Regions from separate parts of the Uruburuella testudinis genome, predicted to be linked through region 1. Evidence: riboswitches for the same ligand, from Rfam matches in the RefSeq annotation. Region 1 holds a riboswitch; the other holds the start of a gene.
The links. A riboswitch is a leader RNA that binds a small molecule or an ion and turns the genes downstream of it on or off. The one in region 1 is predicted to bind S-adenosylmethionine.

Region 1 (15,523 bases):
TGTGTTTTTCTTTGTGCATGTATTGCCTGCCAAAATTCAGCAGTATGTATTGTGGATTCCGATGGTGCACGGTACAGAGATGTTTCGTGCCGGCTATTTCGGCCCCTCGGTAACCACTTATGAGAATCCGTGGTATCTGCTGTTGTGTAATCTGGTGCTGCTGCTGCTGGGTTTGGCCATGGTCAGCAATTTCAGTAAAGGGGTTGAGCCGCAATGATTTCGGTTGAGCATGTATCTAAACGTTACCGCACCCGTTCCGGTTGGCGAACGGTGTTGAACAATATTGATTTTAAGCTGGAAAAAGGCGAAAAAATCGGCATTTTGGGGCGCAACGGTGCGGGTAAATCCACCCTTATCCGGTTGGTCAGCGGTGTGGAAGCGCCCACTGAAGGCGAAATCAAGCGCACGATGAGCATTTCGTGGCCGCTGGCGTTTAGCGGTGCTTTTCAGGGCAGCCTGACCGGTATGGACAATCTGCGTTTTATCTGCCGCATTTATGATGTTGATGTCGATTATGTGAAGGCGTTTACCGAAGACTTTTCCGAGCTGGGGCAATATCTTTATGAGCCGGTAAAGCGCTATTCATCAGGGATGAAGGCGCGGCTGGCGTTTGCTTTGTCGCTGGCGGTTGAGTTTGACTGCTATCTGATTGATGAAGTGATTGCCGTCGGCGATTCGCGGTTTTCGGCCAAGTGTAAATATGAGCTGTTTGAGAAACGCAAAGACCGTTCGATTATTTTGGTGTCGCACAGCCACAGCGCCATGAAACAATATTGCGACAATGCGATGGTGCTGGAGGCCGGCCATATGCACAAATTTGAAAACATGGATTCAGCATATAAATATTATAATGCTTTGTTATAACAAATAATATGGTCAACGGCAGTTTGTCGTTTACGATAGCAAAGGCCGTCTGAATTCAGTTTCAGACGGCCTTTGGCTGTGATGGAATATTCAGATAATACCCATTTAAAAAAGTCAGTGAACCAGGCGGCGGCCCGAAGACGGTACAGTGAGTATGGGCTGGTTGACTTGGCGCTTCAGTGCCCTAGGGTGTCCGGACAATTCGATTTATGGGTGCTTTTTGCCCCTGCAAACGCATCTGCTGCGTTAAAAAGCCTCGCAAGATGTTCAATCTTGCTGCGTTTTTTGCCTGGCATCTGCGTTTCCAGGAACAAAAATCTCCTCATAAACGAATTGTCAGGGCACCTTAGTAAAACCGGTTCTCTTCAGACTCAGGCGCGCCAATGCCGTTAGGTTATTTTTGTGAATGGGCATAAGCTTGGGGCGGAAGGGAACCAAACGGTGTGATGGCGGTTCTTAATGGCAGAAGCATTGGGTATTTTATGCAGTCGGTCAGGGCGCCTTGGCACCATGATATGGTCAGATAATCCGCCCAAACCGCTTTTGAATCATGCAGAAAGCAAATGGCCGAATGATGAAAGCCTTGTGTTTCGATATGATACTTTGATAAGCTTGGCTGCTGTGATGGATGTCGGGTTATTTCGCCCGGCAACTTGTGTGATGAAAGGAGTGTTGTGATGAAATTTTCAATGGCTACCCCTTTAGCTGTAATCCTGTTGGCATTGAGCTTGAGTGCTTGCGGTGAGAAACCTGTTGATCAAAATACCACGCCTGCTGCGGGTGTGACTTCCGTGCCGGCTTCCGAGGTTTCTGCTTCTGCCCCGGCATCGGGCGTAGCGCAGTAATGTCTTTGATATTATGAGGCTTTGGCAAAATAAATTTCGGCGTGAAAGTGTTTCACCATGATGTTTTCCGGCCTGTGGCGGAATGAGATTCACGAACGATTCTGTGACTGCAACAGGTATTTTGCAAGGCTTCATCTTGGAGAAGGCCGTCTGAAAGATTAATCTTTCAGACGGCCTTCTGTTTAGGTATGACTCAGTGTTACATGCCCGCAGCAGCTTTTAAGGCAGCGGCTTTATCGGTGCGCTCCCAGGTAAATTCCGGCTCTTCGCGGCCGAAATGGCCGTAGGCGGCGGTTTTGCTGTAAATCGGGCGTTGCAGGTCGAGCATTTTGATGATGCCTTTCGGGCGCAGGTCGAATTGGTTGCGCACGATTTCAATCAGTTTTTCCTCATCCACTTTACCGGTGCCGAAGGTGTCGATGGCAATTGAAGTGGGTTGGGCGATGCCGATGGCGTAGGAAATCTGAATCTGGCATTGGCTGGCCAAACCGGCGGCCACAATGTTTTTGGCCACATAGCGGCAGGCATAGGCAGCCGAGCGGTCGACTTTGGTGGGGTCTTTGCCGGAAAACGCACCGCCGCCGTGCGGCGCGGCACCGCCGTAGGTATCGACGATGATTTTACGGCCGGTGAGGCCGCAGTCGCCTTGCGGGCCGCCGATGACAAAACGGCCGGTCGGGTTAATCAAATATTGGGTATCGGTGGTGAGCATGTCGGCAGGCAGCACCGGCTCGATGATGTGTTTTTTCACCGCTTCAATCAGTTCTTCGCGCTCGATTTGCGGCTCGTGCTGGGTTGACAGCACCACAGTATCGATGCGTTTGACTTTACCGGTGTCGGCATCATAAACGCAGGTCAGCTGGGCTTTGGCATCGGGGCGCAGCCACGGCAGCAGGCCGCTTTTGCGCACTTCGCTCTGGCGCTGCATCAGGCGGTGGGCGTAATAGATGGCAAACGGCATCAGCGTGGGGGTTTCGTCGCAGGCATAGCCGAACATCAAGCCCTGGTCGCCTGCGCCCATGTCTAAGTCTACACCTTCGCCTTCGTTTACGCCTTGGGCGATATCGGGCGATTGCTGGTCATAACACATCATGACCGCGCAGCCTTCGGCATCGAAGCCCATTTCGGAGCTGTTGTAACCGATGCGTTTGATGGTTTCACGCGCAACTTTGATGTAGTCGACGTGAGCGTTGGTGGTGACTTCGCCGGCCAATACGCACAAGCCGGTGTTAACCAGCGTTTCGGCGGCCACGCGGGCGGCCGGGTCTTGCGTGAGGATGGCGTCTAAAATCGCATCGGAAACTTGGTCGGCCACTTTGTCGGGATGGCCTTCGGAAACCGATTCGGAAGTAAATAAAAATTCGCTCATTGTATTCATTCTTTCGGGGTGGGGCGGGGCGTGCCTGATGTTCCAGACGGCCGCTTAACGGGTGTTTCAACAGGCAGGCCGCTGTCGGCTGCTGCGAAACACAAGCTCTTAATTAAAAGGAATTCTGCCCTCGGGTCCTGATGTGTTGTTTATGAGGGGATTTTTGTCCCTAAAATGCAGATGCTAGGCAAAAAACGCAGCAAGATTGAGCATCTTGCGAGGCTTTTTAACGCAGCAGATGCGTTTTTAGGGGCAAAATACACCCGTAAATAAAATTGTCAGGATGCACTCGGGTTTCGGGCAAAAAAAATTCCCGCATTAAGCGGGTTTGGATTGCTCTGGCGAGCCACATCGGTTTGATAACCGTCCACCTTACCTTTCGGCGTGAAAAGCAGGTTGGCATGGAATGTCCAACTCTTAATGCAGCGGCGATGATAGCAGGTTTTAAGTGGCTGAACAAGGGCGGTAAAAGCGCTGCGGGCGGCGGGTTTTTAAGGATTGCGTATTTCAAACCAAGCTAAGGCCGCCTGAATGGCAAACGACCCCGGTTTGGTTTGGGGTTTGCGCAGATTTCCATTAAAATCGTTTTTACCCTTTTGAGTCGGATGATTATGCAAACCTTCGTTACCCTGCTGTTTAAATGTTTGGCCGCCCTGCCGTTGCCGCTGCTGCACGTTATCGGCAATCTTTGGGGCGCTGCTGCCTGCCGTCTGTTGCCCAAAGACCGCAAGCGCGCGCGCGTGCATATGCTTCAGGCCGGGTTGGCGGCTGCCGATGCTGATATTAAGGCTGTTTTTCAGGAAACGGCCAAAGGCGCGCTGGAATTGCCGATAGCGTTTTTCAGACGACCTGAAGCCATTGAAGCCCTGTTTCAGGCAATACACGGCTGGGAACATGTTCAGACGGCCTTGGATAAGGGCGAAGGTTTGCTGTTTATCACGCCGCACATCGGCAGTTATGATTTGGCCGGGCGCTATATCAGCCAGCAGTTGCCGTTTCCGCTCACCGCCATGTATAAACCGCCGAAGCTGAAAATGTTTGATGCCATCATGCAGGCGGGGCGGGTGCGCGGCAAAGGGAAAACCGCGCCGACCAATATTCAGGGTGTGAAGCAGGTGATGAAGGCGCTGCGGGCGGGGGAGGCCACCATCGTGCTGCCTGACCATGTGCCCTCGCCCGAAGAAGGCGGTGACGGCGTATGGGTGGATTTTTTCGGCAAACCGGCCTATACAATGACGCTGGCGGCCAAGCTGGCGCAGGTAAAAGGGGTGAAGGCGCTGTTTTTCTGCGGCGAACGCTTGCCCGGCGGTCAAGGGTTTGTGCTGCATATCGAACCGCTGCAAGGTGAGTTGAACGGCGATAAAGCGCATGATGCGCGGCTGATCAACCAAAATGTCGAATATTGGATACGGCGTTTTCCTACACAGTATTTGTTTATGTATAACCGCTACAAACATCCTGCCGGCGCACCGCAGAGGCCGTCTGAAACGGGCTAAGCGCAGAGCAATCGCACCCATTCATAAAAAGCAAGCCCACACACAAATCTGAGTCATTCTGAATGGTCAGGACACCCGGCTTCCTTCCCTGCGGGGGAGGGCTGGGGAGAGGGCGGCAAACCGCAGGTTTGCTTCATTGCGCATTCCGCCATTATTTTCAGACGGCCTGACCGTTATCCAAGCCCCGCGGCTTGTGCCCTCTCCCTAACCCTCTCCCGCGGGAGAGGGAATTCGGTTGCCGTTGTTTTTGCCGTTGCGTGTTTTGGCCGGCGTTTGTTTCCCACCAATCTTACCGTTTCAGCAACCTAACTCCCTCCCCTGTGGGGGAGGGTTGGGGAGAGGGCGGCAAACTGCAGGTTTGCTTTATCATGTATTCTATTATCATTTTCAGGCGGCCTGACCGTTATCCAAGCCCCGCGGCTTGTGCCCTCTCCCTAACCCTCTCCCGCGGGAGAGGGAATTCGGTTGCCGTTGTTTTTGCCGTTGCGTGTTTTGGCCGGCGTTTGTTTTCCCGCCAATCTTTTACTGCTTCAGCCACCTAACTCCCTCCCCTGCGGGGGAGGGCTGGGGAGAGGGCGGCAAATCGCAGGTTTGCTTTATCATGTATTCTATTATCATTTTCAGGCGGCCTGACCGTTATCCAAGCCCCGCGGCTTGTGCCCTCTCCCTAACCCTCTCCCGCGGGAGAGGGAATTCGGTTGCCGTTGTTTTTGCCGTTGCGTGTTTTGGCCGGCGTTTGTTTTCCCGCCAATCTTTTACTGCTTCAGCCACCTAACTCCCTCCCCTGCGGGGGAGGGCTGGGGAGAGGGCGGCAAACCGCAGGTTTGCTTCATTGCACCTTCCGCCATCATTTTCAGACGGCCTGACCGTTATTCAAGCCCCGCGGCTTGCGCCCTCTCCCTAACCCTCTCCCATGGGAGAGGGAACCCGGTTGCCGTTGTGTTTGCCGTTGCGTGTTTCGGCCGGCGCTTGTTTTCCCGCCAATCTCACCGCTTCAGTAACCTAACTCCCTCCCCTGTGGGGGAGGGTTGGGGAGAGGGCGGCAAACCGCAGGTTTGCTTTATCATGTATTCTATTATCATTTTCAGGCGGCCTGGCTATTATTCAAGCCTTGCGGCTTGTGCCCTCTCCCTAACCCTCTCCCACGGGAAGGGAATTCAGTTGCCGTTGTGTTTGCCGTTGCGTGTTTTGGCCGGCGTTTGTTTTTCCCGCCAATCTTGCTGCTCCAGTCAGCGTAGTAGGGTGTTGCTTGCTATGATGCGGGATGTTCGATATACAAGGAAAAACAGGCCGTCTGAAACATAAACCGGTGTTTCAGACGGCCTGTTTGACGGCTTGCCGCTTCATGGCAACAGCATGTATTTGAATGATTTGACAATAGAGCAAATGCACGTGCCAAATATGTGTAGTTAAATGTAATATTGACATTAAATTTCACAAAAAATAAAATTATGGAAATTTAATTCTTAATAATGCCTTTGTTAAGAAAAATAAATCCAAGTTTGATTTAAATCACAATCAGCCGTTGCACAAGCCAGTAGAGTGCAGTTACATTTTATTACATTCAAACAGCTGATTGACGCTGCAAGAATAAAAATGCCTCAGAGAATCCTTCAACAAACAATAATGCAGGAGCAGTAAATGGAAAACTGGACGCAGACAATGGGCGCGGGCCCGTTGCTCGGTATTGCACTCGGCGCGATTGCGCTGATTTTGGTGCTGATTATTAAATTTCGTGTGCATGCATTGGTAACGATGGTGCTGGTGAGCCTGCTTACCGCCATTGCCACCGGCCTGCCGATGGGCAGCATCGTTAATGATGTATTGGTGAAAAACTTCGGCGGCACGCTCGGCAGCGTGGCGCTGCTGGTGGGCTTGGGCGCAATGCTCGGCCGCCTGGTCGAAACTTCGGGCGGGGCACAGTCGCTGGCCGATGCGCTGGTGCGCATGTTTGGCGAAAAACGCGCGCCGTTTGCGCTGGGTGTGGCTTCGCTGATTTTCGGTTTCCCGATTTTCTTTGATGCCGGCTTGGTGGTGATGCTGCCGATTGTGTTTGCCACCGCGCGGCGCATGAAAGCGCCGGTATTGGCGTATGGCTTGGCATCTATCGGCGCATTTTCGGTGATGCACGTGTTTCTGCCGCCGCATCCGGGCCCGATTGCCGCTTCTGAATTTTACGGCGCCGGCATCGGCCATGTGTTGCTGATCGGTTTGCCGATTGCTTTCATCACTTGGTATTTCAGCGGCTACCTGCTCGGCCAGTTTTTGGATAAGCGCATTCATGTGCCGGTGCCCGATTTGCTTTCAGGCGGCAAATTGGATAAGGATCAGCCCAAGCAGCCGGCTTCTGCGGCCACCGTTATCGGCATTATGCTGATTCCGATGCTGCTGATTTTTATGAACACCGGTTTGGCGACCTTAATCAGCCAGGATGTGGTCAGCGCCGATGAATCTTGGGTGCAAACCTTGCGCATGATCGGTTCGACGCCGATTGCGCTGCTGATTTCCGTATTGGTGGCCTTGTATGTATTGGGCGGCCGCCGCGGTGAGAAAGCCAGCGCGTTGGAAAAAACCATCGACGGTGCGCTCGGGCCGGTGTGTTCGGTGATTCTGATTACCGGCGCGGGTGGTATGTTTGGCGGCGTGTTGCGTGCTTCGGGCATCGGTCAGGCGCTGGCCGACAGCATGGCCGGTTTGGGTATTCCGGTGCTGCTGGGCTGCTTTTTGGTGGCGGTGGTGTTGCGCATTGCCCAAGGTTCGGCTACGGTGGCATTAACCACGGCAGCTGCACTGATGGCACCGGCGGTGATGGCTGCGGGTTATACCGATTGGCAGCTTGCCTGTGTGGTATTGGCAACTGCGGCCGGCTCGGTATGCGCCAGCCATGTTAACGATTCGGGTTTCTGGCTGGTCGGCCGCCTGCTCGATATGGACGTGCCCACCACCTTGAAAACGTGGACGGTTAACCAAACCCTGATTGCGGTGGTCGGCTTCACACTTTCCGCCATTGCATTTGTATTGCTGGGCTAAAGGAGTCAATAAGATGAATCAAACAACCGTACATTTCGTGGTGATGGGTGTATGCGGCTGCGGCAAAACCACTGCCGCCCAAGCCCTGCAAGCCGATTTCAACTGCCCTTATGCCGAGGGTGACGAATTTCACACTCAGGAAAACCGCGACAAAATGGGTGCGGGCATTCCGCTGACCGATGAAGACCGCTACCCGTGGCTGCGCAACCTGCGCGACTGGATGACGGCGCAGGCACAGCAGGGCGAGCCTTTCAGCGTGGTAACCTGTTCGGCGCTGAAACGCCAATACCGCGATATTCTGCGCGAAGCTGAAGGAAACGTGGTGTTTGTTCACTTGGCGCCGCCGCACGATGTCAACCTTGCCCGCATGATGGCGCGTAAAGGCCATTATATGAAAGCCGAAATGCTCACTTCGCAAGAAGCAATTCTGGAAGAATTGGGCAGCGACGAGGCCGGTGTGCGCATCGACAACGCCGGCGAGCCTGCCGAAGTGGAAGCTGAAATGCTGGCGTGGGTAAGAGCGCAGGGCTACAACGTGTAGCCTGTCGGAGATGGATTGAGGCCGTCTGAAAACCGTTGGTGCCGAATGGGCAACCGGCGTTTCAGACGGCCTGATTGTTGGGATGATGACGGATACCCATTCATAAAAGTAACCCAACAGCGTTGGCTCGCCTTGCCGTACTACCCGTGCTGTCTTCGGCTCGCCGCTTGGTTAGCTTGCTTGTGTGAATGGGTATGAGCGGGTATCTTGACTCAATAGGCCAAAACTTGTTCATGCCATTCATCCCCATAAGCCGGCAAAATAAACCGATACCGTCAGGCCGCTTCTATCAGTGGTATCATCAAAAAATATTATCCGGCTGCCGCTTGAACAGGGCGGCAGGCTGATTTTTGTGACAGCAAAACCCCAATCAGAGCATCTGTGTGGGTTTGAGCCCGAGCTGTCGGCACCCATTTTCAGGAGCGCACGATTATGAACATTACTTCCCTCGATCATCTCGTACTCACCGTTGCCGATATCGGCCGCAGTATTGATTTCTATACCCGTGTGCTGGGCATGCAGGAAATTACTTTCGGCGAAGGGCGCAAGGCGTTGCTGTTTGGCAGCCAGAAAATCAATCTGCATCAGCAAGGCGCAGAAATTGCACCGCATGCGCAAACAGCGGTGTGCGGCAGCGCCGATTTGTGTTTGCTGACCGATACGCCGCTGGCGCAGGTGCAGCAGGAATTGGCCGCACACGGCATCACCGCTTTGAGCGGGATTGTGCCGCGCACGGGCGCGGTGGGCGCCATCGATTCGGTTTATTTGCGCGACCCGGACGGCAATCTGCTCGAAATCAGCCGTTACCGCGTGTGAATGGGGATGAGCAGGCCTGTTTTTCAGACGGCCTGATTAATCTGCCGCCCTGCTTTTATCAATCATCAGAATACTTTAGGGTGGCCTGATGTGTCGATTTACGGGTGTATTTTGCCCCTGAAAACGCATCTGCTGCGTTAAAAAACCTCGTAAGATGCCCAATCTTGCTGCGTTTTTTGCCTTGAGCCTGCATTTTCAGGAACAAAAATCCCTCCATAAACGACACATCAAGACACCCTAGGCCGTCTGAACATGGGGTTGTGCTTGCAACTGATTGATAAATCGTCTATAAGTCGGCTTTATCGGCAAAATAAACGATACGGCAAGGGAGTGTTGGGGCATGGATATTGTTTCGCGGCTGCAAAGGCTGCCGGTGGGGCGGTTTCACTACACATTGCTGGTGTTGGTGGGTTTGGGCTGGCTGTTTGATGCGATGGATACCGGCATGGTGTCGTTTGTGCTGGCCACGCTGGGTAAGGAATGGGCGTTAAGCCCGCGAGCCTTGGGTTGGGTGGTGAGCACCGGTTTTGTGGGCATGGCCGCCGGCGCGGTGTTGGGCGGGCGGGCGGCGGATAAAATCGGCCGCAAAACAGTGTTTGCCGCCAGCTTGGTGGTGTACAGCATTGCCACGGCGCTATGTGCGCTGGCGCCTGATTTGGCCTGGCTGCTGCTGTTTCGTTTTTTTGTCGGCATCGGCTTGGGGGCGCAATTGCCGGTGGCGGTAACGCTGGTGAGCGAATATGTGCCGGCCTCGGTGCGCGGGCGGTTTATTGTGCTGTTGGAAAGTTTTTGGGGGCTGGGCTGGCTGGCTGCGGCGCTGGTGTCGTATTTTTTTATTCCGCAATACGGCTGGCACAGCGCTTTTCTGATTGGCGGCCTGCCGGTGTTTTATGTGTTTTTTGTGTGGAAATACATTCCCGAATCGGTGCTTTATCTGATTCATAAAGGGCGTATTGAAGAGGCGCACCAAATTGTGTGCCGCTTAGAGGCGCAGGCGGGCATGCCGGTGGCGGAAAAGGCGCTGGTGGCGCAGGCGGCCTCGCCAGAAAAAATCCGCTTCGGCCAATTGTGGCAGCCGCCGTTTGCCAAGCGCACATTGATGCTGTGGCTGATTTGGTTCGGCATTGTGTTTTCTTATTACGGCATTTTCACTTGGCTGCCCAAGCTTTTGGTGGAACAGGGCTATACCGTTATTCAAACGTTCGAATATGTGCTGGTGATGATTCTGGCGCAACTGCCGGGTTATTTTGCGGCGGCGGTGCTGGTGGAAAAAATCGGCCGCAAGGCCACGCTGGCGGGCTTTTTGTTTGCCTGTGCGCTGTGTGCTTATTTTTTCGGCCAAGGCGGCAGCGTGGCGGCGGTGATTTTTTGGGGCTGCATGATGTCGTTTTTCAACCTCGGTGCCTGGGGCGTGCTTTATACTTATACGCCTGAGCTTTATCCGGTGCGTTTTCGGGCGTTCGGCTCCGGCTGGGCGGGCGCGGTCGGCCGTGTGGGCGGTATTTTGGCGCCGATGGCGGTGGCCGCACTGATTGTGCAGCCGCAGGGATTCGGTAAGATTTTTATGATGTTTGCCGGTGTGCTGCTGGCGGTGGTGGCGGTGATTGTGCTGTTGGGTGAGGAAACCAAAGGGCGTACGCTGGAAGACATCAGCCGTTGAGCGGCGGCTTAATTTGAAGGCGCCGGGCCCTCGCCGGTGTTGAGTTGAGGTAATACCCGTTCACAAAAATAACCTAACGGCGTTGGCTCGCCTGAGCTCGAAGAGGACTGCTTTCGCTAAGGCGCTGAAGCACCAAGTCAACCACTCCTGTAGGTGTGTAAAGTCTTCGGCTCGCCGCCTTGTTAGCTTACTTTTGTGAATTGGTATAAGATATGCCGTCTGAAAACTTTTCAGACGGCATCTTGTTGATTGTGCCGGTATTGCGCTGCTGCGTCATTCTTTTCACGATCGTTACTGCCTGGGGCTTATGCCTTGTATCACTGCTTTATTCATTTCACTCTCGATTGTCTGCTTTTCATCATGAATCCATCTATCCAAAATGCTCTGCAACAACTCAACGGCTTGATTTTGGGCAAGCCCGATGTATTGCAGCAGCTGCTTGCCGGCATCATTGCCGGCGGCCATGTGCTGCTCGAAGATGTGCCCGGTGTGGGCAAAACCACGTTGGCGCACGGGGTGGCGGCGGTGTTGGGGCTGGATTACCGGCGGGTGCAGTTCACCAGCGATATGCTGCCTTCTGATTTGCTCGGCGTGAATATTTACCGCCCCGATGAGGGCCGGTTTACGTTTTATCCCGGGCCGGTGTTTCATCCGTTTTTGCTGGCCGATGAAATCAACCGTGCCTCGCCCAAGCTGCAATCGGCATTGCTTGAGGCGATGGAAGAGCGGCAGGTGTCGGTGGACGGGCAAACTTATGCGTTGCCGGCGCCGTTTGTGGTGGTGGCCACGCAAAACCCTGTCGAACAGGCGGGCACGTTTGCGCTGCCCGAATCGCAGCTCGACCGCTTTATGATGCGCCTGAGCCTGGGGTATCCGGCTGCCGAGGCCGAAACACAGCTTTATGCGGCCGGCGGCGGCCGCAGCAGCCTGCCCGCCTTGCAGGCAGTGTGTGATGCGGCGGGCGTGCAGCAATGGCAGCAGCAGGCGGCGGCGGTGAAATTTGCACCTGCCGCCGCCGCTTATGTTTACCGTTTGGTGCAGGCAACGCGCCGGCCGGGGCAGTTTGTGCTGGGTTTGAGCCCGCGCGCGGGGCTGGCGGTGGTGAGGGCGGCCAAGGCATGGGCGTTTATGCAGGGGCGGGCGCATGTGTTGCCTGATGATATCAAGGCGGTGTGGGTGCCGGTGGCCAACCACCGTTTGCAGCCGGTGCGACAGGGCATCGGCAGTGCGCAAATGCTGGCGGAGTTGCTCCATCATGTGGCCGTTTCGTAGCGCGGCCTTACCCGCCGCCACGGGGCGTTCGCCTTCCTGGCGCCATCTCGGCTGCCGACCGACCCGTTTGGGTATGGGGGTGCTGGCGGTGGCGGCGTTGTTGTGGCTGGCGGGGGTGAATTATCAGGTAAACCTGGCTTATGCGGCGGCGTTTTGGCTGACGGCGTTTATGGGGGTGGCGGTGTTGATGAACATGCGCCAGCTGTTGGGCATGCAGATTGATGTGGCGATGCCGCAGGAAGTGTTTGCCGGCGGGCAGGCGCTGTTGCAGTTGAGCGTGCCCGACAATGTGCGCACGCGCTGGTTGTGGTTGGCGAATGAAGATGAATATCTCGACAGGCCGTCTGAAAGCGCTGTGTGGCAGCCGTGGCAGGTGCGCAGCGGCGGTGCGGATGTGTTTGCCTGGCGCATTGCGGCGGTGCGTCGCGGTTATCTGCGGGTGCCGCCGTTGCGCACGGCGGCGGTGGCGCCGTTCGGGCTGACCATGGTGCAGTGTGTGTGGCATTGGCCGAGCGATGCGGTGGTGTATCCGGCGCCGATCGCACACGAATGGCCGCCGCAGGCCGCCGCTGCCGCTGCCGGCGGATATGGCCGACCTTGGCCGGATGATGGCGATTGGGCGTATTTGCAGCCACACCAGGCCGGCACGCCGTGGCAGCATGTGGCGTGGAAAAGCTATGCCAAAACCGGCGAGCTGTCGGACAAAAAATTTGAGCACCCTGTTGCCGGAGCGCCGCAAATGGTGCTGTCTTATTTGGATTACCCCGCCGATACGCCGCAACAGCGGTTGGCCGGCCTGCTCTGCCACCGGGTGTTGGCGGCGGAGCGGCATGGTGCGGTTTATACGCTGCACCTGCCCGACACGCTGATTGAACCGCAAGCGGGGCAGCGTGAGAAATGTTTAACGGCCTTGGCTTTGTGGTAATGCCCGGTTGTCAAAATAAGCAGGCAGGCGAGTCGGCGCTGGCGGATGATTCGGAGGCTGTCAGGACAGCTGGAAATTCAGTAGTTTTATGATGGATTGATACAGGCTTTTCAGACGGCATCAGGCCGTCTGATACCCATTCACAAAAATAACTTAACGGCGCAGGCTTGCCTTACCGTACGTGTGTACTGTCTTCGGCTCGCCGCCTTGTTCGCTTACTTTTGTGAATGGGTATGAAAAGCCTGTCGGATAAGGAAGCATGTTGATTTTAAATCCGCCTTTTTTACGCCGCCTGCCCGTATTCCGCGTGCAAGCGGCCGTATTGCTGGTGCTGCTGTGGACGGCGCTGCCGCTGGCGGCTTCACTGCCTGTGGTGGTGGTGGCTTTGTTTGGCGGCCTGTGGCTGCTGCGGCTGGCGCTGCTGCGTTTACGTATCAACAAAATACCTGCCGCGGCCTTACTGCTGATGGCGGTGATGGCGGCGGCGTTGGTGTGGCAGCAGGCAGGCACTTTGTTTGGGCGTGAGGGTGGCGTTTCGTTGCTGTTGCTGCTGGTGATGCTCAAAGCGTTTGAAAACGGCACGCGCCGCGACGGGCAGGTGCTGCTGCTGGCGATGCTGTTTTTAACCGGTGCCGGCGTGCTGCTTAATCAAAGCCTGATGGCGGGTGTGTGGCTGTTGTCGAGCCTGGCGGCGATAGGCGTGTGCTTAGCCTTGCTGGCCGGGCTGCCGCTCAAGCAGGCGCTGCGGCAGAGTGCCAGCGCCTGGCTGCTGGCGTTGCCGCTGATGGCGGTGCTGTTTGCGGCGGTGCCGAGGGTGGACGGGCCGTTGTGGTCTATGCCGCAAAATCAGGCCGCGCAGGCGCAGACGGGTTTGTCGGACAGCATGGCGCCTGGCAGCATCAGCAACTTGGTGCAAAGTAACGAGTGGGTGGCCAACATCACTTTTTCAGACGGCCTGCAACCTCAGACGGGCGATTTATATTGGCGCGCCATCGTGATGAGCGAGTTTGACGGCCGCCGCTGGCAGGCGGTGGCTCATGATGACACCGACAGCGCCGAGGCGCCGGCAAGCCGCCGGCGGCTGCGTTATCAAATGATATTGCGTGACCGGCAGGGCGTGATTCCGGTGCTGGATTATCCGCAAACCGTACCGCAAGGTTTACAGAGCCGTTTGGGGCGGGTGTTGCGGGCGGAGCACAGCCGCGAGGGTTTGCGCCGCATCACGCTTGAGTCGGCGCTTACCGATACCTTGCCGCACCGCTTGAGTGCCGCCGAACACCGCCGCTACACCCGGCTGCCCGACGGTAATCTGCAAACGCGTCTGCTGGCCGAATCGCTGATGCGCCAATCGGCACATGTGCGCCAATTTATCGATAATGTGCTGCACTACTACCGCCGCCAATCGTTTGCCTACACTTTACAGCCGCCGCGCATGGGCAGCAGCGACAGCGTGGACGAATTTATGTTTCACGCCCGGCGCGGTTTTTGCGAGCATTATGCGCAAAGTTTTGTGGTGATGATGCGCGCCGCCGGGCTGCCGGCACGGGTGGTTACCGGTTATCACGGCGGCGAATACCGGCCGCAGGGCGGGTTTTGGCAAATCCGCAGCAAAGATGCCCATGCTTGGGCAGAGGTGTGGTTGGCTGATGAGCAGGCATGGCTGCGCGTCGACCCCACCGCGGCCGCATCATCGCGCAGCGAAGGCAGCCTGGCACGGGCTTTGCCGCCCGGCGAACGCAGCCTGCTGGCCGACCGGGGCGGCCGCTGGTCGCACTGGTATGACACGGGGCAGTATTATTGGCAGCAATGGGTGGTGAACTACGATCAGGGTAAGCAAAACGATTTGTTTGCCGCGCTGGGTTTGGGCGGCTTCCGCCCCGGCACATTGCTGCTGGTATTGCCCGCAGGCTTGCTGTTGGCGGTGTTGCCGTTATTATGCTGGTGGCTGGCCGGGCGGCAGCGGCGTGATGATTTGCAGGCGGGTTTTATGCTGCTGAAAACCGCGCTGATGGGCGAAGGAGACCCTGCTGTTGCCGCCACCAGCGCAGACGGCCTGCGCCGCCTGCTGGCGCAGCACGGTATAGAAGATGCGGCGTTGCAGCGGTTGCTGGATGAATACGAATATTGGCTGTATGCCGCCGAACAACCGCCATCCAAACGCCTGCAACGGCGCTGGTACCGGCGGGCACGGGCGCTGGCCGGGCGTTATTACCGGCAACGCGGCAGATAATCTGTTGAGGCCGTCTGATACCCATTCACAAAAGTAACCTAATGGCGCGCCTTGCCCTACGAACTGTACTGTCTTCAAGCTCGCTGCCTTGTTCGCTTATTTTTGTGAATGGGCATGAAAAACATTCATGCCCACATTTCATACAAGTGCCAGTAAGTGCAGCAAGGCTTTTTAACAAATGCGGTTGGCGGGTGTTTGTTGCCCGGCATCTGCCTGTTCAGAAACAAAAATCCCCTTGATAAACGAATGGTCAGAGCACCCTAAGCGGTAAGGCAGGCAGATGCATTCAGGTTATTTTTTAAGGGTGTCAATGCCTTTCAGACGGCCTCGATGTTGTGCCGCCCGCAAAAAATGCAAAATTTATACCACACTCTGCCGTTGAAAATACCCATTAATGCGGCCAATGGCGGCAGGCGGGTTTATCAGCCGCCCAAACATGTTCATAATACCGTATCGTGAAAACGTTTGAATATCT
Region 2 (15,523 bases), 1.4 Mb from region 1:
CATTGCCACCCAATTGGTCGCCAAAGAAAAAGCCGCCCAAGCGATTGCGATGATGTTTACCGGGCTGACCGTGGCGCTGGTTACCGGCGTGCCGCTGGGCACATTTATCGGCCAACATTTGGGTTGGCAAACCACGTTTTTAATCGTGTCGGCACTGGGCGTGGCGGCGTTTGCCGGCAGCCTGCTGTTTATCCCGCGCCAATTGCGGCAAGGCGCCCCGCCCACCCGCAGGCAGCAGCTGGCGGTGCTGACTTCGCCGCGCCTGTGGCAGGTGTATGCGATGACCGTGATCGGCTACGGCGGCACTTTTGTGTTGTTTATCTTTCTGACGCCGATACTGCAACAGCTGGGCGGCTTCGGCAATAACGCCGTCAGCCTGATGCTGGTGGCTTACGGCACCGCCGTGGCAAGCGGCAACATTCTCGGCGCCAAGCTGGCCGACTGCAGCGGCGCACGCACGGCCTTGAAAATTTTGTTTGCCGCGCAGGTGTGGGTGTTGCTGTCGTTTATCCTCACCGCAACCCACCCCGCCGCCCTTGCCGTCAGCACCATCCTGCTCGGGCTGACCAGCTTCGCCACCGTGCCGCCGCTGCAACTGCTGGTGGTGCAGCAAGCGCAGCAAGACGCCCCGCAAGCGGTTGAAGTGGCCTCCGGTTTCAACATCGCCGCCTTCAATCTGGGCATCACCTTCGGCGCCGCCCTCGGCGGACAAATCGTAGCGCACAGCAGCCTGATCCACACCGCCTGGGCCGGCGCCCTGCTGCTGACCATCGCCGCACTGATGGCCGGCCACCGCCACAAAACCACCCCCACACCCACCCGCGCTTGAGCAGGCGGAAAGGCTCAATAGGCTTGACTAAGGAGAGACCGTCTGAACATGCACTGATACAAAGTGCAGTTTCAGACGGTCTTTCCACCTTGCAATCCCCCGTCGCATTTGATGCAAAATTTGTCGTGTTTTGCCATATTTTTGTCGCACTGCGGTTCACATTATTTTCAGACGGCCTGTAAACTGCGGACATTCACACAGGAGCAAACATGAAACTTCATCAAATGGTAAACGCCTTAACGGCAAGTTTGGCATTGGCAGCCGCTTCAACAGCGGCGGCACACGCGTTGCCTGAACACACCGCCCCTGCGCGGGTGCAGGAACAGCAGGTGGCCGGTTATTTCCGCCTGCCTTTAGACAAAGGCGTCACGGTTACAGCCTTATACGACGGGCCGGTTAACCTGCCGCACCAGTGGTTGCGCGGCATCAGCCTCAACGAAGCCAAAGATGTGTTTAACGCCCTATTTCTGCCCTTAACCGCAGAGGGTGTGCAAACTTCGGTGAATGCCTATCTGCTGAATCAAAACGGCCGATACACCTTAATCGATGCCGGTGCATCAAACTGCCTCGGCGACGGGCTGGGGCATATGCTCGACAACTTGAAAGCCTCCGGCGTGCAGCCTGAGCAAATCAGCAGCGTGCTGGTTACCCATCTGCACCCCGATCATGCTTGCGGCGTCACCACGGACGAGGGCACGATAGCGTTTCCGAATGCCGTGTTGTATGCGCCGGAAGATGATGCCGATTATTGGCTCGGCGGCAAAGTGGCGCAAAGCCGCTCGGAGCACGACCAAGCCTTTTTTAAAGCGGCGGTTGCCGCGGTGGCACCTTATCGGGCGGCGGGCAGATTCCGCACCTTCAAGCGGGGCGAAAACCCAATTCACGGCATTGAAACGGTAGACGAAGCCGGCCATTCGCCGGGCATGACCGGCTATTTGCTCGGCAGCGGCAGTCAGCGTTTGCTGGTGTGGGGCGATATCATCCACAGCCATTCTATTCAATTGAAAAACCCTGATATTTCGGTAGAAGTCGACAGCGACCAACCCAAAGCCATCGCCACCCGCAAACGGATTTTGAATCTGGTCGAACAGCAGCGTTTATGGGTAGGCGCGGCGCACCTGCCTTTCCCCGGTATCGGCCATATTGTGAAAGACGGCAAAGGCTATCGCTGGCTGCCGGCAGAATTTCTACCGCTTAAATAACGGCTCATTCGTTTTACGGGTGCTAAACAGCACCTTTTTCATTGAGGATTGCAACCCATGTCACACACCATGCCGCATGCCGTTTCCCGCAGTGCGATGATGCGCTATATTTTTGCAGGTTTGTCGGCCAGTTTGATTGCTATCGGGCTGGCGCGTTTTGCCTACACGCCGCTCTTGCCGGAGCTGATTAACCAGCATTGGTTTTCTTCGGCCGATGCGGCTTATCTGGGGGCGGCCAATCTGGCCGGTTATCTGATCGGGGCGTTGCTCGGGCGGCCGCTGGCGGCGCGTTTTTCCAACAACCACACTTTGCGGCTGATGATGTTGGCGGTCACTTTGTCGTTTTTCGCCTGTGCGTTTCCGTTGTCGGTGGGGTGGTATTTTGTGTGGCGGTTGGTGTCGGGCATTTCCGGCGGGGCGATTATGGTGTTGGTGGCGGCCACGGTGTTGCCGCATGTGCCCGCCGGCAGCCGCAATTTGGCCAGTGGGGCGATTTTTCTCGGTATCGGGTTGGGCATTTTTGCCTCGGCCACGCTGGTGCCGCTGTTGATTGATTTGGGGCTGCGCGCCACTTGGTACGGCTTGGGCGTGGTGTCGGCGCTGCTGACCTTGTTGAGCTGGTGGAATCTGCCCAAACCTGCGCCGCTGTTGCACGTGGTGCCGGCACATTCCGATGCGGCTGCAAACGGCAACGCCGCACCGCACTTGCCATCCCCGAAACCGCTGTGGATTCTGTATGCGCAATATTCGCTGATTGCGGTCAGCATTGTGGCGCCGGCGGTGTTTCTGGTGGATTTTATCGCACGCGGTATGGCGCTGGGCACGCACACCGGCGCGCTGTTTTGGGGCGTGTACGGTATCGGCTCGATGATCGGGCCGGTGCTGTACGGCTATTTTGCCGACCGTTTCGGCGCCAAGCCGACCCTGCGCATGGTGCTGCTGGCTCAGATGCTGGCCTTGTTTGCACTGGCTTACAGCGATCATTATCTGCTGCTGATCGGGCTGACCGTTATCATCGGCACGTTTCCGCCGGGCATTGTGCCGCTGATGTTGGCGCGGATTAACGAAACCGTGCCCGAGCCGCACAAACAGCATCTGGGCTGGAGCCGGGCAACGGTGTTTTTCGCCGCCTTTCAAGCCGCTGCCGGTTATTTGCTGTCGATGGTGTTCAACCTCACCCACGGCGGCCACCGCACGCTGTTTGCCATCGGCGCGGCGGCGCTGGTGCTGGCGCTGTTGTTGGAAGTGCTGAACCGCCGGCGTGGAAAATTTTAGCGTGACTTCCCGCCCAATTGTTCTACAATCAAACCACAGGCAACCGATAAAGCAACCGTATGCACGCACCCGATAAATTTCCCTTGAATCACAACATCTTAATCCAAATCAGCAGCATGGGTATGGACATCGTGCAGCTGATGAAAGCGGCCGGCATTTCGCCGACCGTATTATCCGACAGCCGCCCCACCCTGCCGACTGCGCACTATTTCGCCTTTTGGCAAGCCGTGGCACAGCAAAGCGGCGACCCGCTGCTCGGCCTGAAAATCGACGGCGGCGACAATCAGGCCGGCTGCGACCCCGCCACCATCGTGATGATGCATTCCTGCCATTTTCTCGCCGCACTCGAACGGCTGGCGCGCTACAAAAAAATGGTCTGCCCGCAACGGATCTGCATCGACCGGAGCGCAGAAGAAACCGCCGTTTCCTCACAATGGCCGTTCAGCGAGCAGCCCGAACCCGACATCATCAGCGATATGTTTTTCCGCTCCATCCAGCACACCCTCGTCCTCAGCCTCAACCCCACACCCGCCCCGTTGCGGATCGAGCTCACCCGCAACCGCATTCCGCCGGGCTATCAGGCTTATTTTGGCTGCCCGATTATCACGCAAGCCGAACGCAATGCCATTGTTTACGCCAACCGCACCCTCGAGCTGCCGCTCAACAACCACAACGCCGAACTGCTGCACCTGTTCCAACCGCTGTTGGCGCAAAACAGCGGCGCGCCCTATCCGCAAAGCCTGCAACAACAAGTGCAGCAGGAAATCGCCCGCCTGCTCAACGGCAACAAACCCACGCTCGAACAAATCGCCGCCCGCCTGTTTATCACCCCGCGCACCCTGCAACGCCGTCTGAAAGCCGAAAACCTCAGCTTCGGCCGGCTGCTCGAAGCCACCCGCGCACAAACGGCGGAACAACTGCTGCAACGCCAAGACATGGGCATCGGCGAAATCGCCTTTTACCTCGGCTATCAAGAAACCCACTCCTTCAGCCGCGCCTTCCACCAATGGCACGGCATCTCCCCGCTGCAATGGCGCAAACAGCACGGGCTGGCTTGACAGCAGTTGGGAACCGGCATCGGTTTGCTTTGTCGGGATACCCTAAACAACTTCGTCGAATGAAATAATACTGTTTAAACAAAGGCCGTCTGAAACATAATTGCTTTCAGACGGCCTTTGTTTAAACAGTTTTCCAGGATGTTCTAACCATTCATATATCATCATCTTTTTTGCGCTAAAAGCACCTATAAATCGAATGGTCAGGACACCCTAGCGCCCTTTCACATCAATCACCCACACTTCCGATTGCGACCCCAAGCGCATCGGCACGCCCCAAAAACCATAACCGGAAGTCACAAAAAAATGGCCGTTGCCGATTTGCTCATAACCGTAAGCCAAGCGATTAAGGTAGCGCACAATCAGATTGGCCGGCGCCACCTGGCCGTTGTGAACATGGCCGGACAGCTGGATATCTACCGGCAAGCGGGCGTGCGCTTCGATTTGCGTCGGGCGGTGGTCGAGCAGAATCACCGGCAGCCCGGTATTCTGCCCCGCCAGCAATTGCGCCGTACTCGGGCGGCGTTCGTCTAAATCGTCATTACGGCCGACCAGCAGCAGCCCGTCGGTTTCCACAACTTCATTGGTCAGCACTTTGATGCCGGCTTGGGTTAACGCCTGATAAATCTCCCGCTCGTGGCCGAACAGATCATGGTTGCCCAAAGTGGCATACACGCCCAAAGGCGCACGCAGTTTTTCGAGATGCGGCTGCATGTTTTCCTGGCGGTAGGCTTCTACATTGTCGTCCATCAAATCGCCGGGCAGCAAAATAATGTCGACTTGTTCGCGGTTCATGATATCGGCCAGTTTGTCGAGCTGGCGGGCGCCCACCAGCATACCGGTGTGCAAATCGCTGGCCATGCCGATGCGCAAGGGCTTGGCCAGCGGTTTGTTGAGGGTGATTTCAGCATGGCGCACCACCGGCGTGTAGGCGTTATACACGGCGCAGCCTGCCAAACCGATAAAAAACAGCGGCGCAAACAAGCGCAAGCTGCGCGACATCGGCCGCTCGTCCAACACGCGGCACAGCACAAGATAAAGCAAAAACGTGGCCAGCGCCGCATACATCACAAACAGCAGCAACACCATCCACAGCGCCATCCAGCGGAACACCGCATGCCCCAGCTGCAACACCAGCCCGGCAATCAGCGCATTGGTAATCAGAAAAGCCGCCGCCATCAGCCAACGGCGGCCGCGTTTGCCGATACGGGCGGCAAACAGCCATTGCAGCGAGCGGCCGAGGCCGAAGGTAAACAGCTGCATCAGCAGCAGCACCAAAACAAAAATCACAGTGCGCACCGGCGGATATCCTTATTTGAAAAACCCGCAATTTTATCATGGCCGCCGCCGCTCAAAGGCCGTCTGAAAAGTAAAGAAACGCAATCGGCGGCTGCTGAAATACTCATAAACTACCAGGGTGTGCCGACCATTCGTTTATGGGGGGATTTTTGTTCCTGAAAATGCAGATGCCGGGCAAAAAAACGTAGCAAGATTGGGCATCTTGCGAGGCTTTTTAACGCAGCAGATGTGCTTTTAGCGCAAAAAAGATAATGTTATATGAATGGTCAGAGCCCTGATACACCGGCGGCTGTATTTTTTCAGACGGCCTGAAAGCATCACTGAAAAGCGTTATAATGCACAGCAGAAAATATTCAAACAAGGAGCCGATATGACCACCCCGCAAAGCGCCATTGTGCCCGACCATTGTAAAGCCGGTATTTTTATCGAAGCCGATGTGCTGCCCGGCTGCGAAAACGCCATCAAACAAGCCTGCCTCACCGGCCTTGATGCACTGGCAGCGCTGCAACAGCAATTTCCCCAAGCAAACCTCGGCCTCACCATCGCTTTCGGCAGCCGCCTGTGGCAAAGCTTCGGCCACTGCGAAGAAGGCCGCGAACTCAAGCCTTTTCGGGCGCTCGGCAACGGCTTGGCACCGGCCACGCAGCATGATGTGATGATCCACATCGCCTCACTGCACCACGACATCAACTTCGCACTGGCCACCGACGTGCTCGCCGCGTTCGGCGGCAACATCACCGTAGCCGATGAAACCCACGGTTTCCGCCTGCTGGAAGAGCGCGGCTTCGACGGCTTTGTCGACGGCACTGAAAACCCGCAGGGCGATGAAAACGTTACCCGGGTCGGCACCATCTGCGCCGGCAGCCCCGATTGCGGCGGCAGCTATGTATTGCTGCAAAAATACCGCCACGATTTGAAAAAATGGGCCGATGTGGGCGTGGCGGAACAAGAGCGCTGCGTGGGGCGCAGCAAAGCGACCAACGAAGAATTCAGCAAAGATGTGCGCCTGCCCGATTCGCACCTCGGCCGCACCAACCTCAAAGAAAACGGCATCGGCCTCAAAATCGTGCGCCGCAGCCTGCCCTTCGGCACTGTATCGGGCGAACACGGGCTGATGTTTATCGCCTATTGCGCCAACCTGCACAATATCGAAGCGCAGCTGCTCAGCATGTTTGGCGAAACCGACGGCAAAACCGACCTGCTGCTCAAACATATGTCTACTGCCGTATCCGGCGCTTATTATTACGCCCCGAGTATCGAGCGCTTGCGCAGTTTATAAAGCCGTAGAGGCCGCCTGAAACATTAAATATGAATATGTTTCAGACGGCCTCTACCGTCAAACACCATGCTTACCGACACCCATTGCCATTTGGCCGACCCCGTGCTCAACCCAAATCTGCCCGCCATCTTCGCCGATGCCGCGCAGGCCGGCGTGTGCCGGTTTATCGTGCCGGCCACACAACGCAGCGACTTTGACGCCGTTTTGGCGCTCGCCCGCCATCCGCATGTGCATATCGCCCTCGGCATTCATCCGTGGTTTGCCGAAGCCGCCGCCGATGCCGATTTGGCCTGTCTGGGCACATTGCTCCAACAGCATCCGCGCGCGCTGGTCGGCGAAATCGGCCTTGATTTTTACGGCAAACAGCAAACCGCAGCCCAACGTGCGCGGCAAAACGAGCTATTGTGCGCCCAACTCGAATTGGCCGAACAACACCGCCGCCCCGTCATTCTGCACAACCTCAAAGCCACCGCCGCCATCGTGGCCGCCATCCGGCAAACCGGTTTCACACAAGGCGGCATTGCCCACGCTTTTTCAGGCAGCCTTGAAGAAGCCCGATTACTGATCGGCTGCGGTTTGAAAATCGGCATCGGCTCGCTGTTGCTCAACCCCACCGCCCAAAAAGCCCGCCGTGCCGCTGCCGAATTGCCGCTGGCGCACATCATGCTCGAAACCGACAGCCCGTTTATGCTGAAAAACCAAACCAACACCCCCGCCAACGTGCGCAAAATCGCCGAAACCGTTGCCACGCTGCGCGGCATCGCCCTCACAGAAATCGCCGCCCAAACCGAGCAAAATGTGGCGCAACTGCTGGCTTTTCAGACGGCCTGAATGCTGTTGGCAACGCCTGACAAAAGCAAAAGCAAAAGCAGAACCAACCATTCAAACAAACACCGCATTTTTGTTACACAAATATCGCAGCAACATGCCAAGGCCGTCTGAAACAAATGTTTCAGACGGCCTCCAACCAACACGCACCTATCCGTATCAACGCCTGCGCAAACCGCCGCCAAACCCTTGCAGCAGCATCATGGTGCAGGCGCCGATCAAACACCAAAGCATATCCGACTGCGTATCCCACTCATAACCCTGAGTGCCGAGAAAGGCATCGGCGGCTTCTTGGCTGAGCACCGCCACCAGCCATTCAATCAACTCATACACCGCGCTGACGGCCATGCACACGCAAATGGTGAGAAACACCAGCCAGCCGCGGCTTTTTACCACCTGATTGCGCCACAAAATCTCCAACGCGATCACCGCCGGCGAAAATCCCTGCATAAAATGGCCGACTTTATCGTAATTATTGCGGCTCCAGCCCATCGGCTCGCGCAACCAGTCAAACAGCGGCACTTCGGCATAGGTGTAATGCCCGCCCACCATCAACACCACTGCATGCGCCAACATCACCCAATAAGCAAAATCACTAAACTGAAAACGCTTGCGCGTAGCCACCAGCAACACCGCACCGATCACAGCAGGCGAAACTTCCAGCGCCCAAGTGGGATAATCTTTCGGCGCAATGCCCGACCACACCAGCACTGCGGTGAAAATGACCAACATCCAATCATAACGGTTCATCGATACCCTGCTTTCTGTGCTTGATGAATTTTATTTGGCAGCAACCCTACCCAATCAGCCGATGCGGCAATCCGCAGGAAAATTCGCAATAAAACAAAAAAGGCCGTCTGAAACCTTTTTCAGACGGCCTGTCGTTACATCACTTCCAGCGTTTGAATGCCCAGCAAATCCAAGCCTTGCTTGAGCGTTTCGCCCGTCAGCTTCGCCAGTTGCAGGCGGCTGTCGCGTGTGGCGCCTTCGGCTTTCAGAATCGGGCAGGCTTCGTAGAAGCGGCTGAACAAGGTGGCCACTTGATAGAGATAAGCGGCCAGATAATGCGGATAACACGTTTCGGCCACGCTTTGCAACACATCTTCAAATTTCAGCAGCTCCACCGCCAGTTGTTTTTCCAACGGCGCATCCAATATCACGGCGGCGTTTTGATTCCATGCGCCCGCCTTGCGGAACACGCTCTGCACGCGGGTGTAGGCGTATTGCAGATAAGGCGCGGTGTTGCCCTCAAAGCTGAGCATGGTTTCCCAATCAAACACATAATCGCTGCTGCGGTTTTTGCTCAAATCGGCGTATTTCACGGCGCCGATGCCTACAGTGCGGCCGATTTGTGCCGCTTCGTCTGCGCCCAAATCTGCATTTTTACTTTGCACCAGCACGGTGGCGCGTTCCACCGCTTCATCGAGCAAATCCACCAGCTTCACGGTATCGCCGCTGCGGGTTTTAAACGGCTTGCCGTCTTTGCCCATCATGGTGCCGAAACCGATAAATTCGGCGGCGACATTTTCAGGCAGGTAGCCGGCTTTGCGTGAAGTGGTAAATAATTGTTCGAAATGCAGTTTTTGGCGGGTATCGACCACATACAGCAAACGCTCGCCTTTCAGACGGCCGACACGATGGCGCACGCAGGCCAAATCGGTGCTGGCGTATAAAAAGCCGCCGCCTTGTTTTTGCACGATAAATGCCGCCGGCTCGCCGTCTTGGTTTTTAAATTCATCTAAAAACACCACTTTGGCGCCGTCATCGTCTACCGCCAGCCCTTTGGCGCTCAAATCATCCACCACGGTTTGCAAATCATGGTTATACATCGATTCGCCGGCCACATCGGCGGGCGTGAGCTTTAAGCCCAGCGTATCGTAAACCGCTTGTGCGTGTTGCAGCGAAACCGCCACAAACTGCCGCCACAATGCCAACACGGTTTCATCACCGCCTTGCAGTTTCACCACATATTCACGCGCGGCGTCGGCAAATTCGGGGCTCTCGTCGAAACGGATTTTGGCGCTGCGGTAAAACTGCTCCAAATCGGCCAACTTGAATTCAGCGTTATCCTGCTGCTGCTCCACCATATACGCCACCAACATGCCGAACTGCGTGCCCCAGTCGCCCACGTGGTTTTGCGCAATCACGTGGTGGCCGAGATAGCGCAATACGCGGGCAATGCTGTCGCCGATAATGCTCGAACGCAAATGGCCGACATGCATTTCTTTGGCCAGATTGGGCGAGGAATAATCAATCACTACCGTTTGCGGATGCATGCTTTGGCGCACATTCAGATGGCCGTCTGAAAGCGCCGATTCAATGTTTTGCGCCAAAAATGCCGCCTTCAGGCGCAGATTGATAAAACCCGGCCCCGCCACTTCGGCCGATTCGACCACCTGATTACCCGCCAGCGCATCGGCCACTTTTTGCGCCAGCTCGCGCGGATTTTGTTTGGCCTTTTTGGCCGCCCCCATCACGCCGTTAATCTGAAAATCGCCGAAATCGGCATTTTTGGCCGGCTGCAAAACCACCGGGTTTCCGGCAATGCCGGCGGCGGCAAAAGCCGCTTCAGCTTCAGCGGCTACGGTTTGGTGTAGATTCATATTATGCTTTCAATATCGACAGGCCGTCTGAAACCCTACAACACTTTTCAGACGGCCTGATATTTCATCTTAAAATTTTCACGCTATTTTACCGCTTTCACGATAACAGCGAAAGGCTTTTTCAGACGGCCTCAAGGCTTTCCCGGCGAGTGACGGTTATCATGTTTTTCGCTATCATCAACTTGCAACCGCTCTTCAACACACACCATTACAGCGATATCATCATGAAAAAACTGGCTGCCAAAAAATTTCCGTCGGTTTCATCTTTACAATGCTTTGAAACCTCGGCCCGCCACCTGAGCTTTACCAAGGCGGCGCAAGAGCTGCACATGACGCAAAGTGCGGTGAGCAAACAAGTGGCGCAACTGGAAACCACGCTCAACGGCTTGTTATTCCACCGCCTGCAACACGGTTTGCAGCTCACGCCGACAGGCAAACTGTTTTTAACAGAAGCCCAAGAAATGCTCAGCCATTTGGAACACGCCGTATTGAATGTGTTGGCGCACGGCAGTGAGGCGGACACCCTGCGCATTTCCACCCACCCTACTTTCGGCGCCCGCTGGCTGATTCCCGCCCTGAAAGGCTTCGGCAAAGCCCACCCCCACATCCACTTGGATATTCACGATGAGCTGGGCGATTTTTGCGCTGAATTCAACCAAAATATGGACATCGGCTTTTTACACGGTGATGGTGTTTGGCCGGGGCTGGCCAGCATCAAGTTGTTTGACGGCCATTTTGTGGCGGTGTGCGCACCGCAGATTTCACCGCCGCCGTTGGCCGACATCACCACATCAACCGATTATATTCTGATACAGTCGCGCGTGCGGCCGCGGGCATGGCACGAATATCTGCTGGCGCAAAATATCGAATGGGCGGGCACGTTCAACGGCCCGCGCTTCGATTCTTTTTATGCCGTTATCCATGCGGCCGAATGCGGTTGCGGCATTGCACTGGTGCCGGAAATTCTGGTGCAGCGCGAGCTGGCCGCCGGCCAACTGCATCTGGCCTGGCCCCACCGCCTGCAACGGCACGGCGCCTATTATCTGGTGTATCCGGCCAATATGGACACCACACCCAAAGTGCGCATCATGATTGAATGGATTCAGGCGTATACCCGTTTGCAAAAATAGCCCGGCGTTGCCGCCTGATATTTTGGTTTGACAATATCGACAGGCCGTCTGAAAACCATGATTTTAATCAATGGGTTTCAGACGGCCTGTTATACCGTATCCGTCAGTCTGCTCTGCCGAACAATCCGGTCGACAAATAACGGTCGCCGCGGTCGCAGATAATACACACCACCACCGCACCGGGGTTTTGTCGGGCAATATCCACCGCCACCATGGCCGCCGCACCCGACGACACACCGGCAAACACACCTTCTTCTCTCGCCATTTCGCGCATGAACTTCTCGGCATCTTTCTGATTGACATCTAACGTTTGGTCGACCAAATCTGCCTCGAAAATGCCGGGCATATATTCGGCCGGCCAGCGGCGGATGCCGGCAATCGATGATTCGGCATCGGGTTGCAGGCCGATAATCTGCACAGCCGGGTTTTGCTCTTTCAAATATTTGGCCACCCCGGTGATGGTGCCGGTGGTGCCCATCGAGCTGACGAAATGGGTGACTCTGCCCTCAGTCTGCGCCCAGATTTCAGGGCCGGTGGTGAGGTAGTGCGCCTGTTTGTTGTCGGGGTTGTTGAACTGGTCGAGCACTTTGCCCAAGCCTTGCGCCTGCATCGCCAGCGCCTGATCGCGGGCGGCTTCCATGCTGTCGGTTTCAATCAGCACGGCACCGTAGGCAGCCATCGCATCTTTGCGCTCTTGGGTGGCGTTTTTCGGCATCAGCAGCGTGAGCGTATAGCCTTTCATCGCCGCCACCATCGCCAGCGCAATGCCGGTGTTGCCGCTGGTGGCTTCAATCAGATTGTCGCCGGGGCGGATTTCGCCGCGCTGTTCGGCCTGCGCAATCATATTGAAAGCCGGGCGGTCTTTAACCGAACCGGCGGGGTTGTCGCCTTCAAGCTTGGCCAGCACCGTTGCCTGTGTGTGTGCAGCCACGCGTTGCAGCCGGATCAGGGGCGTGCGGCCGACGCAATCGGCCAAAGTATCGTATTTTTTCATCATCCGTGCGGTGAGTGTTCAGCGATGTGCAAACTTATCACAAAATGCCGCCGATGAATATCATCAAAGCAGTTGACAGCGTAAATGCGCCGGCATTAAGATGGCTTGACATCATGAGTTGGGAAACCATGCCAACCTGCCTTTGCCGGCAAGGTGGAACGCAGGCGCAGATGTGGCCGCAGCCGGAAAGCTGCCGGCAAACACGGCAACGCACCCGGCTTTCGGCTTACAGGGTGCTTTTTATCAGCTTGCGCAATATCCGCACCCCCGGGCGATTTACTCCCAATTGCTGCCCAAAATGCTAAACAGGAAAAGGAACCACTGATGCAGATTCATCAACTCGAGCTTTCCACACAGGCCATACCCGCCAGCGCCGCCGTGCAGTTTACCCTGCACCGCCACAACGGCCGCAACGAAATTCTGGGCATCTACCGCCCCGAAGACAAGCTGTGGCTCTGCCCGCTGGCGTTTCCCAACCAATATGCAGCACCCTTGGTGGCCGATCATGATTTGTCGTCGCTGCGCACGATTTTGTTTTTGGCCGGTGTCGACGATATCGACGGCTGCATCACTGCGCTGGTGGCTTATGTGCGTGAATTCAACAACGAGCGCGGCCGCCATGCCGCCTGAAAATCACCCCTAAGGTGTCCTGATGTGTCGATATACGGGTGCATTTTGCTCCTGAAAACGCAGCAGATGTGCTTTTAGCGCAAAAAATCTGAATCATTATGAATGGTCAGGACACCCTAGAGTGTCCTGACCATTCGTTTATGAAATGCAGATGCCAGGCAAAAAACGCAGCAAGATTGGACATCTTGCGAGGCTTTTTAACGCAGCAGGAGCAAAATACACCCATAAATCGAATGGCCAGGACACCCTAGCCCCTACCCGACAAAGGCCGTCTGAAACTTACGCTTCAGACGGCCTTTGTTATTGATTTTAAAACCATTAGTCTTGACGTTCAACCTGCGACACATCACGCACTGCGCCGGTGTCGGCCGATGTGGTCATGGCGGCATAGGCGCGCAAGGCGGCAGACACATAGCGGTCGCGGTTTTGCGGTTTCCAAGCTTTCGCACCGCGTGCTTCCATGGCTTCGCGGCGGCGCTCAAGCTCTTCAAACGACACGGCCAGGTTGATGCTGCGGTTGGGGATATCGATTTCCACTGTGTCGCCCTCTTCCGCCAAACCGATGGCGCCGCCTTCTGCGGCTTCAGGCGAAACGTGGCCGATGCTCAAGCCTGAGGTGCCGCCTGAAAAACGGCCGTCGGTCAGCAATGCGCATTCTTTGCCCAAGCCTTTGGATTTCAGATAAGAGGTGGGGTAAAGCATTTCCTGCATGCCGGGGCCGCCTTTGGGGCCTTCGTAGCGGATAATCACGATGTCGCCGGCCACGATTTGGTTGTCGAGAATGGCGGCCACGGCGGCATCTTGGCTTTCAAACACGCGGGCGCGGCCGTTGAATTTGAGAATGCTGTCATCCACACCGGCGGTTTTCACCACACAACCGCGCTCGGCGATGTTGCCGAACAATACGGCCAAGCCGCCATCTTGCGAATAGGCGTGCGCTTTGCTGCGGATACAGCCGTTTTCACGATCAAGGTCGAGGCTCGGCCATTGGCGGTTTTGCGAAAAAGCTTCGGTGGTGCGCACGCCGCCGGGTGCGGCTTTATAACGGGCATGCGCTTCAGTGTTGGCGGGGTTGGTGATGTCCCATTGCGCCAAGGCATCGGCCAAAGAGTTGGCATGTATAACAGATACTTCGGTTTGCAGACAGCCGGCGCGGTCGAGTTCGGCCAAAATGCCCATCACGCCGCCGGCACGGTGCACGTCTTCCATGTGGTATTTTTGGGTGGCGGGGGCGACTTTGCACAGGCACGGCACACGGCGGCTGATGCGGTCGATATCGGCCATTTTGAAATCCACGCCGGCCTCGGATGCGGCGGCTAAAAGGTGCAATACGGTGTTGGTAGAGCCGCCCATGGCCACATCGAGGCTCATGGCGTTTTCAAAGGCGGCTTTGGTGGCGATATTGCGCGGCAATACGCGTTCGTCATCCTGCTCGTAATAGCGCTTGGTGATTTCTACAATCAGGCGGCCGGCTTCGAGAAACAGCTCTTTGCGGCCGGCGTGGGTGGCCAGCAGCGAGCCGTTGCCCGGCAGCGACAGGCCCAGCGCTTCGGTAAGGCAGTTCATCGAATTGGCGGTAAACATGCCGGAACACGAACCGCAGGTGGGGCAGGCGCTGCGCTCTACCGCGGCCACTGCTTCATCGCTGATAGTGTCGTCGGCGGCATCTACCATGGCGTCGACCAAATCCAGCTTGCGCTCGTCGACTATATTGGCCACGCCGATTACTTTGCCCGCTTCCATCGGCCCGCCGGACACAAATACGGTGGGAATATTCAGGCGCAAGGCGGCCATCAGCATGCCGGGGGTGATTTTGTCGCAATTCGAGATGCACACCAGCGCATCGGCGCAGTGGGCGTTAACCATATATTCCACCGAATCGGCAATCAAATCGCGGCTGGGCAGGCTGTAGAGCATGCCGCCGTGCCCCATGGCGATGCCGTCGTCTACGGCGATGGTGTTGAATTCTTTGGCGATGCCGCCCGCTTTTTCAATCTCGCGCGCCACCAGTTGGCCCATATTGTGCAGGTGTACATGGCCGGGCACAAACTGGGTAAACGAGTTGGCAATGGCGATAATCGGCTTGCCGAAATCATCATCGGCCATACCTGTGGCACGCCACAGCGCGCGCGCGCCGGCCATATTGCGGCCGTGGGTAGAGGTTTTGGAGCGGTAGGCTGGCATGGTTTTTCCTTGAAAATACTAGGGCATCCTGATGTGTTGATTGCGGGTGCTTTTTACCCCTGCAAACGCATCTGCTGCGTTTTCAGGAGTCAAAATCCCCTCATTGATGACCCATCAGAACACCCTAAGGCCGTCTGAACGTTTCAGACGGCCTTTATTATGAATAATAAAAGCTTGAGCGTATTTTATACCAATCGTTGACAATTAAACAGCCG

Region 2: it holds a riboswitch for S-adenosylmethionine, as region 1 does, so the genes downstream of both, LVJ83_RS05350 (hypothetical protein) here and metK (methionine adenosyltransferase) in region 1, are expected to answer to the same signal.

What each region holds. Positions count from the first base shown of each region.
Region 1 covers NZ_CP091508.1:2,734,042-2,749,564, reverse strand. Annotated here, with positions in the region: gene LVJ83_RS12590 (ABC transporter permease) at 1-217, shown strand, start outside; gene LVJ83_RS12585 (ABC transporter ATP-binding protein) at 214-864, shown strand; gene LVJ83_RS12580 (hypothetical protein) at 1,542-1,709, shown strand; gene metK (methionine adenosyltransferase) at 1,909-3,078, opposite strand; SAM-I-IV-variant riboswitch at 3,397-3,507, opposite strand; gene LVJ83_RS12570 (lysophospholipid acyltransferase family protein) at 3,690-4,574, shown strand; gene LVJ83_RS12565 (GntP family permease) at 6,216-7,604, shown strand; gene LVJ83_RS12560 (gluconokinase) at 7,618-8,145, shown strand; gene LVJ83_RS12555 (VOC family protein) at 8,578-8,961, shown strand; gene LVJ83_RS12550 (hypothetical protein) at 9,020-9,178, opposite strand; gene LVJ83_RS12545 (MFS transporter) at 9,302-10,621, shown strand; gene LVJ83_RS12540 (AAA family ATPase) at 10,982-11,893, shown strand; gene LVJ83_RS12535 (DUF58 domain-containing protein) at 11,877-12,818, shown strand; gene LVJ83_RS12530 (transglutaminase TgpA family protein) at 13,078-15,048, shown strand.
Region 2 covers NZ_CP091508.1:1,143,107-1,158,629, reverse strand. Annotated here, with positions in the region: gene LVJ83_RS05405 (MFS transporter) at 1-829, shown strand, start outside; gene LVJ83_RS05400 (MBL fold metallo-hydrolase) at 1,039-2,031, shown strand; gene LVJ83_RS05395 (YbfB/YjiJ family MFS transporter) at 2,089-3,306, shown strand; gene LVJ83_RS05390 (AraC family transcriptional regulator) at 3,366-4,364, shown strand; gene LVJ83_RS05385 (metallophosphoesterase) at 4,575-5,624, opposite strand; gene LVJ83_RS05380 (Dyp-type peroxidase) at 6,031-6,939, shown strand; gene LVJ83_RS05375 (TatD family hydrolase) at 7,006-7,770, shown strand; gene LVJ83_RS05370 (DUF2238 domain-containing protein) at 7,927-8,517, opposite strand; gene argS (arginine--tRNA ligase) at 8,652-10,370, opposite strand; gene LVJ83_RS05360 (LysR substrate-binding domain-containing protein) at 10,532-11,500, shown strand; gene cysM (cysteine synthase CysM) at 11,604-12,497, opposite strand; SAM-I-IV-variant riboswitch at 12,598-12,708, shown strand; gene LVJ83_RS05350 (hypothetical protein) at 12,819-13,124, shown strand; gene ilvD (dihydroxy-acid dehydratase) at 13,443-15,308, opposite strand.